One region of the Micromonospora sp. NPDC005206 genome, then DNA from elsewhere that is predicted to be linked to it. Evidence: riboswitches for the same ligand, from Rfam matches in the RefSeq annotation. Region 1 holds a riboswitch; each other region holds the start of a gene.

What was found. Region 1 has a riboswitch for cobalamin ahead of ABZU69_RS24915 (ribonucleoside-diphosphate reductase subunit alpha). Riboswitches for the same ligand answer to the same signal wherever they lie in the genome.
Region 2: another riboswitch for cobalamin. It lies ahead of cobO (cob(I)yrinic acid a,c-diamide adenosyltransferase); the one in region 1 lies ahead of ABZU69_RS24915 (ribonucleoside-diphosphate reductase subunit alpha).
Region 3: another riboswitch for cobalamin. It lies ahead of ABZU69_RS28005 (ABC transporter substrate-binding protein); the one in region 1 lies ahead of ABZU69_RS24915 (ribonucleoside-diphosphate reductase subunit alpha).
Region 4: another riboswitch for cobalamin. It lies ahead of ABZU69_RS20210 (acyl-CoA thioesterase); the one in region 1 lies ahead of ABZU69_RS24915 (ribonucleoside-diphosphate reductase subunit alpha).

The regions. Positions count from the first base shown of each region.
Region 1 is NZ_JBEXHU010000016.1:209,632-213,799, reverse strand. Features, by position in the region: gene ABZU69_RS24920 (GH92 family glycosyl hydrolase) at 1-1,382, shown strand, start outside; cobalamin riboswitch at 1,560-1,777, shown strand; gene ABZU69_RS24915 (ribonucleoside-diphosphate reductase subunit alpha) at 1,977-4,168, shown strand, end outside.
Region 2 is NZ_JBEXHU010000001.1:109,647-113,814, reverse strand. Features, by position in the region: gene ABZU69_RS00535 (hypothetical protein) at 1-715, opposite strand, end outside; gene ABZU69_RS00530 (RNA polymerase sigma factor) at 708-1,283, opposite strand; gene ABZU69_RS00525 (hypothetical protein) at 1,410-1,745, shown strand; cobalamin riboswitch at 2,046-2,175, shown strand; gene cobO (cob(I)yrinic acid a,c-diamide adenosyltransferase) at 2,324-2,935, shown strand; gene crcB (fluoride efflux transporter CrcB) at 3,030-3,392, opposite strand; gene ABZU69_RS00510 (CrcB family protein) at 3,389-3,880, opposite strand; gene ABZU69_RS00505 (class I SAM-dependent methyltransferase) at 4,068-4,168, opposite strand, start outside.
Region 3 is NZ_JBEXHU010000020.1:79,331-83,498, forward strand. Features, by position in the region: gene ABZU69_RS28000 (M14 family zinc carboxypeptidase) at 1-1,718, shown strand, start outside; cobalamin riboswitch at 1,860-2,005, shown strand; gene ABZU69_RS28005 (ABC transporter substrate-binding protein) at 2,094-3,029, shown strand; gene ABZU69_RS28010 (iron ABC transporter permease) at 3,121-4,168, shown strand, end outside.
Region 4 is NZ_JBEXHU010000012.1:237,385-241,552, forward strand. Features, by position in the region: gene ABZU69_RS20200 (DUF2306 domain-containing protein) at 16-675, shown strand; gene ABZU69_RS20205 (LysE family translocator) at 738-1,364, opposite strand; gene ABZU69_RS20210 (acyl-CoA thioesterase) at 1,368-1,880, opposite strand; cobalamin riboswitch at 2,011-2,225, opposite strand; partial or broken gene ABZU69_RS20215 (RNA polymerase subunit sigma) at 2,605-2,721, shown strand; gene ABZU69_RS20220 (YfbM family protein) at 2,773-3,297, shown strand; gene ABZU69_RS20225 (hypothetical protein) at 3,478-4,168, opposite strand, start outside.

The DNA of each region.
Region 1 (4,168 bases):
ACTGCGACGCCAAGTCGTGGGCGTACTCGCGGGCCGCCCTGACGGCGGCCGGCGTGACCCAGGGCCAGCGGCACCAGGTGCCCGGAACGGACCTGCAGTTCACCTTGCCGGTGGTCCCGGCGGGGCAGCCGGACAACACCACCGGCAACGGCAGGACGGTCGTTCTCGACCTGCCGACCGACGCCCGGAGCATCTCGTTCATCGGCGCCGGCACGCAGGGCAATCAGAACAGCACCGGCACGGCGACGTTCAGCGACGGCAGCACGGCCAGCATCCCGATCCAGATGAGTGACTGGACGCTGGGCGGCAACGCCAACGGCACTCCGTCGTACGGCAACATCGTCGTCGCCAAGGCCGCGTACCGGTTGAGCGGCACGAGCCGGGACGGCGCGCAGCCGTTCCTGTTCGCCACCGCGCCGTACCAGATCCCGGCGGGCAAGACGCTCGTCTCGGTGACCCTGCCGACGCAGACCGGCGACCCCGGCTCGGCGGGCCGGATCCACGTGTTCGCCGTCGCGAACGACGGCACTCCGGCCGCCGCGCTGGTGACCACCGCCCCGAGCGACCAGACGGCCGACGCCGGGCAGGTCCTCGCGGCCACGCTCGGCTCGGTGAGCGGCGGCGTTCCCGGCACGACGGGCTTCCACGCCCGGGTGCAGTGGGGCGACGGCACGGTTCCGGACGACGTCACGGTCGGCCCGGACGGCGCGCTGAGCGGACGGCACACCTATGCGCAGGAGGGCACCTACACGGTGCACGTCACCGCGTGGGACACGTCGTCGAGCAGCACCGCGACCTTCACGGTGACCGTGGCGCGGGGCGGACTCCAGCCGGCGATCGCGGTGTCGACGTCGGCCACCGTGACAACCGGTGACGCGGTCACCGTCAACGGCAGCGGGTTCGCGGCCGGTGAGCAGGTGACCGTGACTCTCGGCACCAGTCCGGCGCGGACCGTCAAGGTCGCGGCGTCCGCGGCGGGAGCGGTACGCGCCTCCGTCGCGACGTCCGGTGACGCCGAGCCCGGCCGGTACTCCGTCACCGCCACCGGCGCGTCCTCCCGGACGCCGGCGACGGCCACCGTCCAGGTGACCGGTCAGCAGGAGAAGCCGACCTACGATCCGCAGGCGGCGCTGACGACCACCGCGGGACCGCACGGTACGTCGATCACGGTCGACGGCGCCGGGTTCGCTCCGAACGAGGCGGTCACGGTCAGCTTCGGTGACGGCCTCGCGGTCAGCACCGTGCGCGCGAATGGTGACGGTGTCATCGCCGGTGCGACGGTCAGCGTCCCCGGGGCGGCGAAGGCCGGCTCGACCGTGATCACGCTGGCGGGGGCCGAGTCGGTGACGCGGGTCGCGCTGCCCTTCACCGTCACGAACTGAGTCGGCGGTAGCGGTAGCGCGCGGGGCGGGCCGGATCACGGCCCGCCCCGCGCGCTGCTAGCGTCGACCATGACCCCGCCCGGCGGGGGCGTCCGGGCCGGTGACCGTCGTCACTGACTCGACCGCCGACACGCCGATACCCGAGATGTGGGGTGTGACAACGGCGTCGTCCCTATATATGGTGTCGACGCAGCTGGTTCGGCCGCTCGTCTGCAGTGGTCGAGGCAAGAGGGAACCCGGTGGAATTCCGGGACTGCCCCGCAGCGGTGAGTGGGAACGACCGCCGTCATCAGCACTGGGCCGCCAAGCGGCCTGGGAAGCGACGGCCAGTAGGAGACCGGCGAGCCCGGTCGTGCCCACGAGTCCGAAGACCTGCCAGCGCGCCGTGCACCCGCACCCGGGTGGGCGGCGGCCCGACGCCGCGTGGGACGGCCGACGCCCCCTGACCCACGCCCGGCGTGGCGTCCGCCGGTGTCTGTCTCCTCGCGTCCGAGGGCCATCAGGTCTCGAACTCGCGAGGAGTGAGTGGTGACAGTCACCCAGGTGGTCCCGACCGGCGGCGACACCGACCTGCCGGGCCGGCGGCGGACGCAGATGCACGTCCGCAAGCGCGACGGCGCCAGCGAACCGGTGGACGTCAACAAGATCGTCCGCGCGGTCGAGCGGTGGACCGACGACCTGACCGACGTCGACCCGCTGCGGGTGGCGACCCGGACGATCAGCGGCCTCTACGACGGCGCGACCACCGCGGAGCTGGACCGGCTGTCCATCCAGACCGCGGCCGAGATGATCGGCGAGGAGCCGCAGTACTCGCGGCTGGCCGCCCGGCTTCTGGCCGGCTACGTCGACAAGGAGGTGCACCGGCAGGGCATCACCTCGTTCAGCACGGCGATCCGGATGGGCCATGCCGAGGGACTGATCGGAGACGAGACCGCCGCCTTCGTCGCCGCGCACGGCCGGACGCTCGACGACGCCGTCGACCCGGACGGCGACCTGCGGTTCGAGTACTTCGGCCTGCGCACGGTGTACGACCGGTACCTGCTGCGCCACCCGACCAGCCGGCTGGTGCTGGAGACGCCGCAGTACTGGCTGCTGCGGGTGGCCTGCGGGCTGTCCCGTACGCCGGACGAGGCGGTCGACTTCTACCGGCTGATGTCCAGCCTGGCCTACCTGCCCAGTTCGCCGACGCTGTTCAACTCCGGCACCCGGCACACCCAGATGTCCTCCTGCTACCTGGTCGACTCCCCGCGCGACGAGCTGGACTCGATCTACCAGCGGTACGCGCAGGTCGCCAACCTGTCCAAGTTCGCCGGCGGCATCGGCATCGCGTACTCCCGGGTCCGGTCCCGGGGCGCGCTGATCCGCGGCACGAACGGGCAGTCCAATGGGATCGTGCCGTGGCTGCGCACGCTGGACGCGAGCGTCGCCGCGGTCAACCAGGGCGGCCGGCGCAAGGGCGCGGCGTGTGTCTACCTGGAGCCGTGGCACCCGGACATCGAGGAGTTCCTGCAACTGCGGGACAACACCGGCGAGGACGCCCGGCGCACCCACAACCTCAACCTGGCCAACTGGATCCCCGACGAGTTCATGCGCCGGGTCGAGGCCGACGAGGTGTGGTCGCTGTTCGACCCGAACGAGGTGCCGGAACTGCCCGACCTGTGGGGCGAGCGGTTCGACGTCGCGTACCGGGAGGCCGAGGCGCAGGGCCGCTACGTGCGGCAGGTCCCGGCGCGGGAGCTGTACGGGAAGATGATGCGCACCCTGGCGCAGACCGGCAACGGGTGGATGACCTTCAAGGACGCCGCCAACCGGCTGTGCAACCAGACCGCCGAACCGGGCAACGTGGTGCACCTGTCCAACCTCTGCACCGAGATCATCGAGGTGTCCAGCGACGCCGAGACCGCGGTGTGCAACCTCGGCTCGGTGAACCTCGCCGCCCACGTCACCGACGGCGTCATCGACTGGCAGCGACTGCGCGCCACGGTCCGTACCGCGGTCACGTTCCTCGACCGGGTCATCGACATCAACTACTACCCGACCGCGCAGGCGGCGGCGAGCAACCCCCGCTGGCGGCCGGTCGGGCTCGGGCTGATGGGCCTGCAGGACGTGTTCTTCGCGCTGCGGTTGCCGTTCGACTCGCCGGCCGCGCGGGAGTTGTCCACCCGGGTCAGCGAGGAGTTGTACCTGACCGCCCTGGAGACCTCCGCCGATCTGGCGCGGCGCTTCGGCGCGCACCCGGCGTACGGGCAGACGCGGGCGGCGCGGGGGCAGTTGCAGCCCGACCTGTGGGGCGTCCAGGGGACGCAGACCGACCGGTGGACCGCGTTGCGGGAGCGGGTCGAGGCGTACGGGCTGCGCAACTCACTGCTGGTGGCGGTCGCCCCGACCGCGACCATCGCCTCGATCGCCGGTTGTTACGAGTGCGTCGAGCCGCAGGTGTCCAACCTGTTCAAGCGCGAGACCCTGTCGGGGGAGTTTCTCCAGGTCAACACCGCTCTGGTACGCGAGCTGAAGTCCCGTGGCCTGTGGACCGAGCCCGTCCGGTCGGCGATCAAGCGCGCCGAGGGGTCGGTGCAGGACATCGCGGAGCTACCGGCCGCCGTGCGGGAGTTGTTCCGCACCGCGTGGGAGCTGCCGCAGCGGGCGCTGATCGACCTGGCCGCGGCTCGCGCGCCGTTCATCGACCAGTCGCAGTCGCTGAACCTGTTCCTGGCCTCGCCGACCATCGGCAAGCTCTCCTCGATGTACCTGTACGCCTGGAAGGCCGGGCTGAAGACGACCTACTA
Region 2 (4,168 bases), on a different contig from region 1:
CCAGCGATTCGGCGATCTCGATCGCCTCGGCCCTCGTGAGGTCGCCCTCCAGCCGGTAGCTCGCGTCGGCCCCCTGCCAGATCAGGGTCGAGGCGGCGAGCCGGGCGGTCTCCATCCGGACCTGTCCGGTGCGATCCACGTAGGCCAGGACGTGCGGGCCGCCGACCCAGACGGCGAAGTCGCCGTCGACCTGGACCCACTCCGCTCCCGGCCGGCTGGTTTGCTTGTGGAACGCCAGGTCGAGCCGACCATCGAAGGCGTCGATGCGCAGCGCGCCCCCGTGGTAGAGCAGCGTGGCCACCCGGTAGGCGCCCGTGTCGTCGGGATCGGCGACCAGCACCCGCTCGGGCGGACCGAGCTTCGCCGGTAGGCGGATCGGGAAGCGCACCGCCCGTTGCGCCTCATCCAGGGCCGCGGTTCGCTGCGCGGGCAACGGCGACGGGGTGCCGGTGGGCAGCACCGGGTCGGGCGACGTGACAACGGTGACTCCGGCGAAGCGCAGCAGCCCCGCGACGGCGTCGGCGAGGGCCGCCCGTCCCGGTGGCAGCACCGCCACGAGCAGGGCGACGAGCGCCGCCGCCGCGTAGGCGCGCCACCGACGCCGCCGGGACGGGGGCTCGGTGAGCCGAGCGCGTACGCGCGTGGTCACGTCGGGCGCGTCGGGTGTCTCCAGCCAGGTGGAGAGGCCACGCAGCTCCCTCTCGAGGTCATCCACTCCGGACCTCCTCGCGGTCGAGCAAGCCGCGGAGCTTCGCCAATGCCCGGGACGTCCGCGACTTCACCGTGCCCCGCGGCCAGCCCAACGTCGCCACCGTCTCCTCCTCGCTGAGATCGAGGAAGAACCGGCAGACGATCACCTCACGGTCGCGTACCGGCAGTTGGCGCAGAGCGTCCACCAGCACGGCGCGGCGCTCCCCGGCGAGGACCGCGCCGACCGCGTCGTCCTCGGCGATCTCCGAAGCCGGGTTCGCCGCCGCGGCCCGCAGGACGAGGCCGTCGCGGCGGGTGCGTGACCGGTGCAGGTTGCGGGTCTCGTTGGCGACGATCGCCAGCAGCCACGAGCGGAACGACGACTCCGCCCGGTAGCGGGAGAGCTTTCGGTACCCCTTCACGAAGGCCTCCTGGATGACGTCCTCGGAGTCCGAGCCCGCGCCGAGTAGCACCGCCGTCCGGTACGCGGACGCGGTGTGCCGGGCGACCAGGAGGTCGTACGCCTCCAGGTCACCTGCCCGAGCGCGGGTGACGAGCACGTCGTCGTCCAGGGGTACCTCCGGTTGGGTCACCTTCATGACACCGCTCACGCGCTGCGGGTTCCAGCCGCGGCTCGGTCAGCCCACTCTCACCCGGCGTGCAGCGTATTGCCAGGAAACGGTGGTGCACTGGATGGGCGTCGAGGAGAGGAGTCGGTCATGGGCTGGTTCAGTCGGCGGGCCCGGGGCGCCGAGGCGACCCCCACGAAGCTGGACCGGGAGGCGACCCGGGACGACCTCGCCGCGCTCGAGGCGTTCATCGCCAGCCGGCGGGGGGTGGAGTTCTACCTGGAGCCGGAGACCACCGCCACCGACACCACGGTGGTGGCGATCGCCCACGACGGCGAGTGGATCCGTCGCCGTACCGGCACCCCGCGTGCGGCGGGCGCCATCGCCCGCAAGCACGCGGTGCCGCTGTACGAGGCGGCCCGCACCGGCTACCCGGAACGGATGCGCACCTGGAGCCGTGCCCACCCGGAACGCCACGCCCGGTGAGCGTGGCCGCGTCCGTCGAGGTGGCCGTGAGCCGCCGTCCCACCGGGCGATCGGGGCAGGCCAGAGGACGTGTGCGCACCCTTTGCTCTGCTTACCCGGGCGCAACGAAAAGGCGTCGTCACTGTTGCGCTGGCTGAAGCAGAGCAAAGGACGCGTCGCATTGACCCGGGGCGTTCCGATGCGGCGTCCGAGCACGCCTCAACCGCCAGATATCGATGAGAGTCATTCGCCTGGCCAGGCCGGGGTCGGCGTTGACCGGCGACGGACGGGTGTGGCAGCATTCGCGGCCTGACGGCAGTGAAGGAAGTCGGTGTGATTCCGACGCGGTCCCGCCACTGTCACCGGGGAGCGATCCCCCCTCGTGAGTCACGGCCGCGTGTCTGCGGTTGGAAGGCCGGGGGAGAGCGTCGATTCGGAAGCCAGGATACTTCGGCCGTCGGGATGTACCCCAGGGCGTGGACACCCGAGGAGGACCCGATGACGCACGGCGTCTCTTTCATTGACGGACACCGTCATGATCCGCTCGGCGGGCGCTCCGCCGCACCCACCGCCGCACCCGGCCCCGGTCGTACCGCCTGATGCCGCAGGGAAAGCCGAGCACGGTGCCCGCCGACGGTTTGACCACCCGGCAGCGACGTCACCGGCCGCTGCTGATGGTCCACACCGGACAGATGAAGGGAAAGTCCACCGCCGCCTTCGGGCTGGCGCTGCGGGCGTGGGCAGCCGGCCTGCCGGTCGGGGTGTTCCAGTTCGTCAAGAGCGCCAAGTGGCGGGTGGGGGAGGAGAACGCCTTCCGGGCCCTCGGCGAGGTGCACGAGCGCACCGGTCACGGCGCGCCGGTGGCGTGGCACAAGATGGGCGAGGGCTGGTCCTGGATCCAGCGTGGCGGCGACGCCGATCACGCCGCGGACGCCCTGGAGGGTTGGCGGCAGATCCAACGCGACCTGGCCGCCGAGCGCTACGGGCTGTATGTGCTGGACGAGTTCACCTACCCGATGACGTGGGGCTGGGTGGACGTCGACGAGGTGGTGGCCACCCTGGCCGACCGTCCCGGCTTCCAACACGTGGTCATCACCGGCCGGGACGCCGACCCGCGCCTGGTGGCCGCCGCCGACCTGGTGGCCGAGCTGACCAAGGTCAAGCACCCGATGGACGCCGGCCAGAAGGGCCAGAAGGGCATCGAGTGGTGAGCGCCGCCGCCGAGTCGTGGCCGCTGCCCCGCCCGATGGGCGACGACCGCGCCGGCCCGGACGGCCGCAGCGGTCTCCGCTGGCCGGGAACGGGTCAGCCGGTCAGGGCCCGGGCGAGGACGTAGCCGACGGTCGCGGCGGCGAGCCCGGCGGTCACACTGCCCAGCACGTTGGCCAGCGCGAGGAGCCGGTTGCCGGTCCTGGTCAGCCGCAGCGTCTCGTAGCTGAAGGTGGAGTAGGTGGTCAGCGCGCCGCAGAAGCCGGTGCCGAGCAGCGCGCTGACCGCCGGGCCGGCCGGCAGCCCGACGAGTACGCCGAGCAGCAGCGATCCGAACACGTTGACGGTCAACGTCCCCCACGGGAACGCCGAGTGGTGCCGGGCCTGCACGGCCCGGTCGGTGAGGTAGCGCAGCGGCGCGCCGACGGCCGCCCCGAGCACGATGAGCAGCACGGTCACCGGACGGCCCGCCCGTCGTCGCGGTCCCGGTCGAGCAGTCGAGCGGCGGCGGCGTCACCCAGCCACACCGCGACCAGGGCGCCGAGCACCGTCGCGGCCAGGTACGCCAGCGCGCTGACCGGGGCGCCCGCGACCACCGCCTGCTGCACGTCCACGGCGTAGGTGGAGAAGGTGGTGAACCCGCCGAGCACCCCGACCCCGAGGAACGGGCGGACCAGCGGTCGACCGCCGCCGACGTGCCCGAGCACCGCCATCAGGACGCCGATCAGCAGGCAGCCGGTCAGGTTGATGCCGAAGGTCGCCCACGGGAAACCGGTCCGCGCGTGGGGGAGGGCGTGTTGCAGGCCGGCCCGGGCCAGCGCGCCGAGCACCCCGCCCGCCGCGATCGCCGCGAGCACCGCCGCGGGATGAGCCTTCAGCTCGCCACGGTCGACGGGGACGCGCAGGTCGACGTCGGGGTCGGTACGCGGGTCGAGCGGTCCGGACATGATGCCTCCCCACCAGCACGGTGTCACTGGCAGGGACCGTTGGCGAGCGGCGTCGCGGTTCTCCCGGTGTCCCCGGGACGGCGGGCCCCACCGCCGGGAGCGCTCCTGCTCCGGCGTCAGCATATCGTCCACCCACCGAGCGCCGGGCCGACCGGCGCGGCAGACGCCGGCCGGCGGGGCTGGTGGGTCAGCGCACCCCGGCGACCGCGGCGTCCGTGCCGCCGCGCCACACCGTGCCGACCTCGCTGAAGCCGGCCGCGGTCAGCGCGGCCAGGTGCCAGGAGGCCG
Region 3 (4,168 bases), on a different contig from region 1:
GGACCGTCGCCGACCGCAATGCGGTGGCCCGCACCGGGGCCGCCATCGACTACTCCGAACACGGCGTGCTGCACGTCTCGGCCACCGCGGGTGAGGCCGCCGAGATCGGCAAGCTCGGCTTCCGACTCGAACCGCTCGCCCCGCCGCCGAACGCCGAGCGCGGCGCCGGAGAGATGGGCACACTGGCCTTCCCGCCCGCCGACTCCAACTACCACGACTACGCGGAACTGACCGCCGTCGTGAACCAGGTCGTCGCCGACCATCCGGCGATCGCCCGCAAGATCAGCATTGGTTCGTCGTACGAGGGCCGCGACCTGATGGCCGTGAAGATCTCCGACAACGTGGGCACCGACGAGAGCGAGCCGGAACTCCTCTTCAACGCCCAGCAGCACGCCCGCGAGCACCTGACCGTCGAGATGGCGATCTACCTGCTCAACCTCTTCACCGACAGCTACGGCTCCGACTCCCGGATCACCAACATCGTCAACGGCCGGGAGATCTGGATCGTGCCGACGGTCAACCCGGACGGTAGCGAGTACGACATCGCCACCGGGTCGTACCGGTCCTGGCGCAAGAACCGGCAGCCCAACAGCGGCTCCTCCAACGTCGGCACCGACCTGAACCGCAACTGGTCCTACAACTGGGGTTGCTGCGGCGGCTCGTCCGGCTCCACCTCGTCCGAGACCTACCGTGGACCGTCGGCGTTCTCCGCGCCCGAGACGCAGGCACTGCGCAACTTCGTCAACAGCCGGGTCGTCGGCGGAACGCAGCAGATCAAGGCCAACATCGACTTCCACACCTACTCGCAGCTGGTGCTCTGGCCGTACGGCTACACGACCGCGAACACCGGGCCGGGGATGAGCGCCGACCAGTACAACACCTTCGCCACCATCGGCCAGCAGATGGCGGCCACCAACAACTACACCCCGGAGCAGTCCAGCGACCTCTACATCACCGACGGGGACAGCATCGACTGGATGTGGGCCACCCACGGCATCTGGGCGTACACCTTCGAGATGTATCCAGGATCGTCCGGCGGCGGTGGTTTCTACCCGCCCGACGAGGTGATCCCCGCACAGACCTCCCGCAACCGGGAGGCGGTGCTGATGCTCAGCGAGTACGCCGACTGCCCGTACCGGGCGATCGGCAAGCAGGCGCAGTACTGCGGCGGTGGTGGCGGCACCACGGTCTGGTCGGACACCTTCGAGACCGCGACCGGCTGGACCATCAACCCGTCCGGCACCGACACCGCGACCCTCGGGGCCTGGGAACGGGGTGCCGCCCAGGCGACCACCTCCTCCGGGGCCAAGCAGCTCACCCCGTACGCCGGCGCCAACGACCTGGTCACCGGTCGGCTCGCCGGTTCGGCGGCGGGTGACCACGACGTCGACGGCGGGGTGACCAGCGCCCGGTCCCCGGCGGTGACGCTGCCGTCGACCGGCACGCTGACCCTCTCGCTGGCCTGGTACCTGGCGCACGGCTCGAACGCCTCGTCGGCGGACTACCTGCGGGTGAGCGTGGTGCACAACGGTGGCACCACGGCGCTGCTCACCCAGGCCGGCGCGGCGAGCAACCGCAACGGCAGCTGGGCGGTGGCGAACCTCAACCTCACCCCGTACGCCGGCCAGTCGGTGCGCATCCTCATCGAGGTGGCGGACGCCTCCGGCGCCAGCCTCGTGGAGGCGGCTGTGGACAACGTCACCATCAGCGCCTCCTGATCGGATGGGGCCCCGTTCCGCCCCTGCGGGGCCCCACCACCCGTTTCTGACCCCCGCGATGCGCGACATATCGCCGTCGGTCGGTCATCTCGCCCCACCTTCCCGGGGCCAAGGTGATCGACACGCGGCGATTGGCCCTTGATCGATCCGGCACGTCCAGGCGGTGCGCTACCGTCTTAGCGACCACTCCGCAGCGAAGCCGGTGCGAAACCGGCGCTGTCCCGCAACTGTGATGCCCCGTCCTGACGGCGGGGACGAGCCAGGTCGCCTGCGGATCGGTCGCGACACGCGCTCTCGAGGAAGGGCGCCTCGTGGGCGGGCGTACGAAAGTCCCTGTCGGCGAAGCACCACACTCCTCGACCGACAGGAGGTCCCATGTTCAGACGTACCCCCCGGCTCTTCGCCGCGACCCTCGCGGTCGCCGCACTCGCCCTGGGCGCGTGCGCGGAGAAGACCGCCGACGAGCCGACCGCGAGCGGCAGCTCCGCGGCCGCCAGCTACCCGGTGACGGTCGGCTCGCTCACGCTCGACAAGCGCCCCGAGAAGATCCTCTCGCTCTCGCCCACCGCCACCGAGATGCTCTTCGCCATCGGCGCCGGCCCGCAGGTGAGCGCGGTCGACGACCAGTCCAACTATCCGGCCGACGCGCCCAAGAGCGACCTGTCCGGCTTCCAGCCCAACGCCGAGGCGATCGCCGGTAAGGGCCCCGACCTGGTGGTGCTCGCGAACGACACCAACAAGATCGTCGACCAGCTCGGCAAGCTGAAGATCCCGGTCTACCTCACCCCCGCGGCGGTCACCCTGGACGACTCGTACCGGCAGATCGCCGAGCTGGGCACGCTGACCGGCCACGCCGACCAGGCGACCGACGTCGCCGGCCGGATGAAGGACGACATCGCCAAGCTGGTCAAGGACCTGCCGCAGCGCGCCGAGAAGCTCACCTACTACCACGAGCTGGGCCCGGAGCTGTACAGCGTGACCAGCAAGACCTTCATGGGCTCGCTCTACAGCCAGGTCGGTCTGGCCAACATCGCGGATCCGGCCGACGCGGACGGCAAGAGCGGCGGTTACCCGCAGCTGTCCCAGGAGTTCATCGTCAAGGCCAACCCGGACTTCGTCTTCCTGGCCGACTCCAAGTGCTGCCAGCAGAACGCCGACTCGGTCCGGGCGCGCAGCGGCTGGGCCGGGCTGAGCGCGGTGAAGAACAACCAGGTGGTCGCGCTGGATGACGACATCGCCTCGCGCTGGGGCCCGCGGGTCGTGGACCTGCTCCGGGTCATCATCGACGCGGTCGCCAAGGTGCCCGCGTGACCGTCGTCCGTCGGTGAGCGCGAGGAGTGAACCGGGGTTGCGAGCCTCGCGGTCACGAACGGAAGAAGGCTCGGTGACCGGGGAGCCGCTGGTGGCCACCCCGGCGCCACCCACCCGGCCGGCCGCGACGCCACCCGCGTCGCGGCCCGCCGGGCTGCGCAAGCGCTGGCTGGCCGCCGGCGTGGTCGCGGTGCTCCTCGCGCTGGTCGCCGGGGTGTCGCTCGGCCCGATCAGCCTGCCGCCGGGCAGCGTCGCCGCCGAGCTGCTCAACCTGATACCCGGGGTGCACCTGGAGAGCGGGCTGACCGAGCGGGAGATCGCCATCGTCACCGAGCTGCGGCTTCCCCGGGTGGTGCTGGGCCTGCTCGTCGGCGGCCTGCTCGCCCTGGCCGGCGGCTGCTACCAGGGGGTGTTCCGCAACCCGCTGGCCGACCCGTACCTGCTCGGCGTGGCAGCCGGCTCGGGGCTCGCGGTCACCGCGGTGATCGCCCTCGGCGGCGTCGGCCGGCAGGGCGCGATCACCGGCCTGCCGCTGACCATCCCGCTGGCCGCGTTCGCCGGCTCGCTGCTCGCCGTGACGATGACCTACCTTCTCGGCGGCGCCGGTGGGCGGAGCCGGTCACCGGCGATGCTGATCCTGGCCGGGGTGGCGGTCTCCGCGTTCCTCTCCGCCGGGCAGACGTACCTGCTGCAACGGCACTCCGACAGCATCCAGCCGGTCTACTCCTGGCTGCTCGGCCGGCTGGCCACCGCCGGCTGGCACGATGTGCTGCTGGTGTTGCCGTACGCCGTGCTGACCACCGTGGTGGTGCTGCTGCACCGCCGCGAGCTGGACGTCCTCGCGGTCGGCGACGACGAGGCGAGGAGCCTCGGTCTGCACCCGCAGCGTTCCCGCTACCTGCTGATCGCGGCCGCCTCGCTGGGCACCGCCGCGGCGGTCTCCGCGACCGGCCTGATCGGCTTCGTCGGCATCATCGTGCCGCACACCGTCCGGTTGCTCGCCGGGGCGAGCTACCGCGTGATCCTGCCGCTGTCGTTGCTGTTCGGCGCCGCGTTCCTGGCGCTGACGGACGTGGTGGCCCGCACCGCCGCCGCTCCGGCCGAGATTCCGATCGGGGTGGTCACCGCCCTGCTCGGCG
Region 4 (4,168 bases), on a different contig from region 1:
TCCACCATCGATGGCATGACGATGCGCGAGTGGCGGCTACCGGCCGCGTTGATCCTGCTGGGCCTGATACCGATGATCGCTGGTGCGGGACGGCTCACCGAGCTGGGCACCGGACCGGAGGTCACCCCGGCGAACGCTCGCTTCGTCGCCGACCCGCTGCCGGTGGTGCTGCACATCGTCGGCGCGGTGGTCTACACGACTCTCGGAGCCTTCCAGTTCGTACCCGGCCTGCGCCGTCGCCGCTGGCACCGCCTCGCCGGCCGGGTGCTTGTCCCCTGCGGACTGACGGTCGCGCTCTCCGGCGTCTGGATGGCGTTCGCGTACGACCTTCCGGCCCATGACAACGACGTGCTCGCCGGCATGCGGCTCGTCTTCGGCTCGGCCATGGCCGGCTCGATCCTGCTCGGCCTCGCCGCCGCGCTACGCCGGCACTTCGCCCAGCACCGCCGCTGGATGGTGCGCGGCTACGCGATCGGCCTCGGCGCCGGCACCCAGGCGTTCACGCACGCGCCGTACCTTGTCGCGACCGGCGAACAGCCCGATGGGAACGTTCGCGCCGGCCTGGTGCTCGCCGGTTGGTTGATCAACCTTGCCGTGGCCGAGTGGTACCTGCGTCGTCCGGCCCGCGCAACGTCGTCTCGACCGGCTCGTCAGCCGCGTGCTGCTGCCCGATGACATCGTCCGACGGCGACCCCGGGGACGACGAGCCGAATCCGCCGGCCACTTGGCTGCCGCCGCTACGAGCCGACCGCCAGTCGTAGTCCGAGCGCGACGAACGCGACCGCGCAGACTCGGTTGATCCGCCGCGGCCAGCGGCCGTCGGCGAGGCGGCCGGCGAGTCGCCCGGCGCCCGCGCCCAAGGCGATGTCGACCGTGAGCTGCACCGTGACGAACAGCGCGCCAAGGAGCACCAGCTGGGCGGTGGTGTTGCCCGCCGCCGGATCGACGAACTGGGGCAGGAACGCCACGCTGAACAAAATCATCTTGGGGTTGAGCAGGTTGGTGACCAGTCCACGCAGGAAGGCGCGCCCGGCACGACCACCGGGCTGCGACGCATCGGAAGCCGAAGTGCCGGCGCCACGCAGGGCCTGCACCGCGAGGATGATCAGGTATGCCGCGCCAAGCCAGCGGATTGCCGTGAACAGCACCGGCGAGGCTGAGATCACCGCGGCGAGACCGCAGACGACCGCCGCCACATGCACCGCCTCCCCCGCGGCGACGCCGAGCGCGGCCACCACCCCGGCGCGAGTGCCGTAGCGGGTGGCGTTGGCCAGCACGAACATCATGTCCGGGCCGGGAGTCACCATGAGGACGACGATCGCGGCCAGGTAGCCGGCCAATGCCGGCACGGAGAGGCCGAGCACGTCTCAGCCCTCCCCGGCGCCGTCAAGCAGCGCCCGCCTCAGAGTCAACCGGTGCTCCCGGCGGATCTCCGCCTCTCGGTACCGGCGCCGGTCTCCGTCGGTTTCCGGCAGCAGCGGCGGCACCGTACGCGGCTGGCCGTTGTCATCGATGGCGACCATCACCAGGTGCGCGGTGGCCACGTCGGTGGGCGGCACCGCCCGGTCCCACCGGTCAGCGGTCACCTTGACCGCAACCTCCATCGAGCTGCGCCCGGCCCACGTGATGCGAGCGTCCACATGGACCACGTCGCCAACCCGGACCGCCCGGAGAAACGCGGTCTCGTCGATGGCGGCGGTGACGGCCGGTCCGTCGGAATGGCGGGCGGCGACCACCCCGGCGACGGAGTCGATGAGGTTGAGGATCCGGCCACCGTGCACCGTACCCATGAGGTTGGTGTGGTGCTGATCCATGATCTGCGACAGGGTCAGGTGTGACGCCGACGGCGCTCGGCCGGCGATCGTGGCGGTGTCGTGCACAGCGGTAGTCCGTCCCTCGGGAAACCACACCGTCGGAACGCGGACACACGCTGACGAGCACGCACCCACGCACAGCGCGCGCGGCACGTCACCCGCCCAGCCCACCCGCGAGGCCGACGGCAGCGCACACGGTTGTGTACGCGGCACGGGCAGGTCTTCGGACTCGCGGGCATGGCCGGCTGCGCCGGTCTCCTACTGGCCGTCGCTTCCCAGGCCTCTGGCCCAGTGCTGATGACGGCGGTCGTTCCCACTCACCGCTGCGGGGCAGTCCCGGACTCACACCGGGTTCCCTCTTACGACGCCCAGCCAGTCACGACCGGGCGAACCAGCGCCGTCAGGAGCATAGCGGGTCCGCGACGCAGCCCAACCAACGCGACCGCGAGGCAGAGCGGGCGTCGTCATCCACATGATGAAGATATTCAAATTCGTGGTCTTCTTTGACCGCACGCAACTGCCCCTCGTCCTGGGCGTCGACCACCACGTACCTGGCGCGTACGCCGCGGCCGCGCCGCCACCGGCGCAGACCCGGGCAGCGACCAGGCCATTCGAGGTGTCGCTGACCGGCACCGGGTTGATCCAGCGACACCATTCGCGCGTACCGGTGACCGGGGGCCGCGAAAGGCGTCCCGTACGCTCACCCGAACACCTACTACAACCCGTCGTATTGTTTGGCCGCGGATGTCGTAGCCCTTGACGCCGGCGGCACCGGACACGGAGGTACCAGGTGACGGATGGTGACGAAATTACCGCGTGGGCCCTCGCGGCGGGTCGGGGCGACCATGACGCGGCAGCTCGGTTCATCCGCGCCACGCAGCAGCAGGTCCGGCGTTTCCTCGCCGCGCCCGCTGTTGCGGGAACTGTCGCAGCCGGATTCTAGGCTGGCGTCGTGAGCATGAACGGCAACTGGATGCGCGTTTCCCCGGACGAACTGGAATGTGCCAGGACCAACCTCGGCTGGGCCTACGAGATCGCGATGACGGAACGGGACGACAACTCCGGACGCTGGACCGCCACCGACAAGGCATGGAACGGGCTCGACTTCCTACTCGACCGGCTTGGCTTCGGGATTCCGCTGGTCCTGGGAGCCGAGAGGTTCGTGGAGTTGCCAGACGTCGAACCCGACAGCGACGAGATGTTCGACTTCCTCGAAAACCTCGAGGACGACTGGGGCTACGGGCCGCCCTCCTATCTGACACCGGTCCAGGTAGCGGGTGCTGCCTCGCAACTGGCCGCACTCACCGAAGACGATCTCATCCGCGGCGTCGACCCGCAGGAGTTGAAGCGCGCCGAGATTTACCCTGGAACCTGGGAAAAACCCGGCGAGCTGGCGTGGGTGGCGCACTATCTGCCAGGCGCCCGAAGCTTCTTCGCCGCAGCCGCCAAAGACGGCGATGCGGTGATCTGCTGGCTCGACTGAACGCACGCTCATCGGCATAGGGTGCGTCAGGGCCAGTCACGTGACGGCGATAGCCGACCCCTTCGGGTCCGCCGAAGAGGTCACCGCAGCGGATGCGCTGGTCATGGCGCGGTGGTCTTCGGCGGCCCCGTCGGCGCGGCAACCCCGACAACCATGCCCTGATGTCCGCACCGGCTGGGATCACATCAAGGTTGTCGAGTTGTTGAGGCGGTACTCCATCCACGCCACCGAGACTTCCACGCCGCCCGGTAGCGCGTATCGGCCCAGTTCCACGCGCCAGGCATCCTCCAGGTTGGTGGATATCCGGGGGCCGATGACGTCGGGTCTGGTGTCCGCGAATTGACGGAGGACACGGCGGGGAAGAGTGATCTTCCCTCGCCCGCGCAGGGTCGACTCGCCGACATCCCGGCACACCAGGTAGTCGAGATTCGGCTGGGCCCCGATCTCCTTCGCTCCCCCGCGGGCGGGAGCTAGGCCCGTCACCGCGAGTGCGTCCATGAAGGCGATCAGGGGTGCGGCGAGACCGTCGTCGGTGCCCGCGGCCCGCCAGGAGAACCAGAGTGGGATGCGGTCATTCCCCTCGTGTCGAACGAGCATGGTCGGCCCGGTGAGGACCTGATAGTCGCCTGCGCGGTCAGTCAGGCCGGTGAGCTTGTCAAGGCCGGGCTTGCCATTGCCGTTTCCCGTCACCAGCGGCAGGATCTCGGGGAGCAACTCCTGCGGAGCACTGGTCCGGCCCTCCATGTCGTCCCCGCCCGCCGATCGGACACGACGGCGCAGGTCGCTCTCGAACTCCTGGGTTCCTCCGGGTGGGAGCCGGTTGACGGCGAGTTGCAGGTGGATGAAGGCGAGGTCGTCCAGCGAGATGATC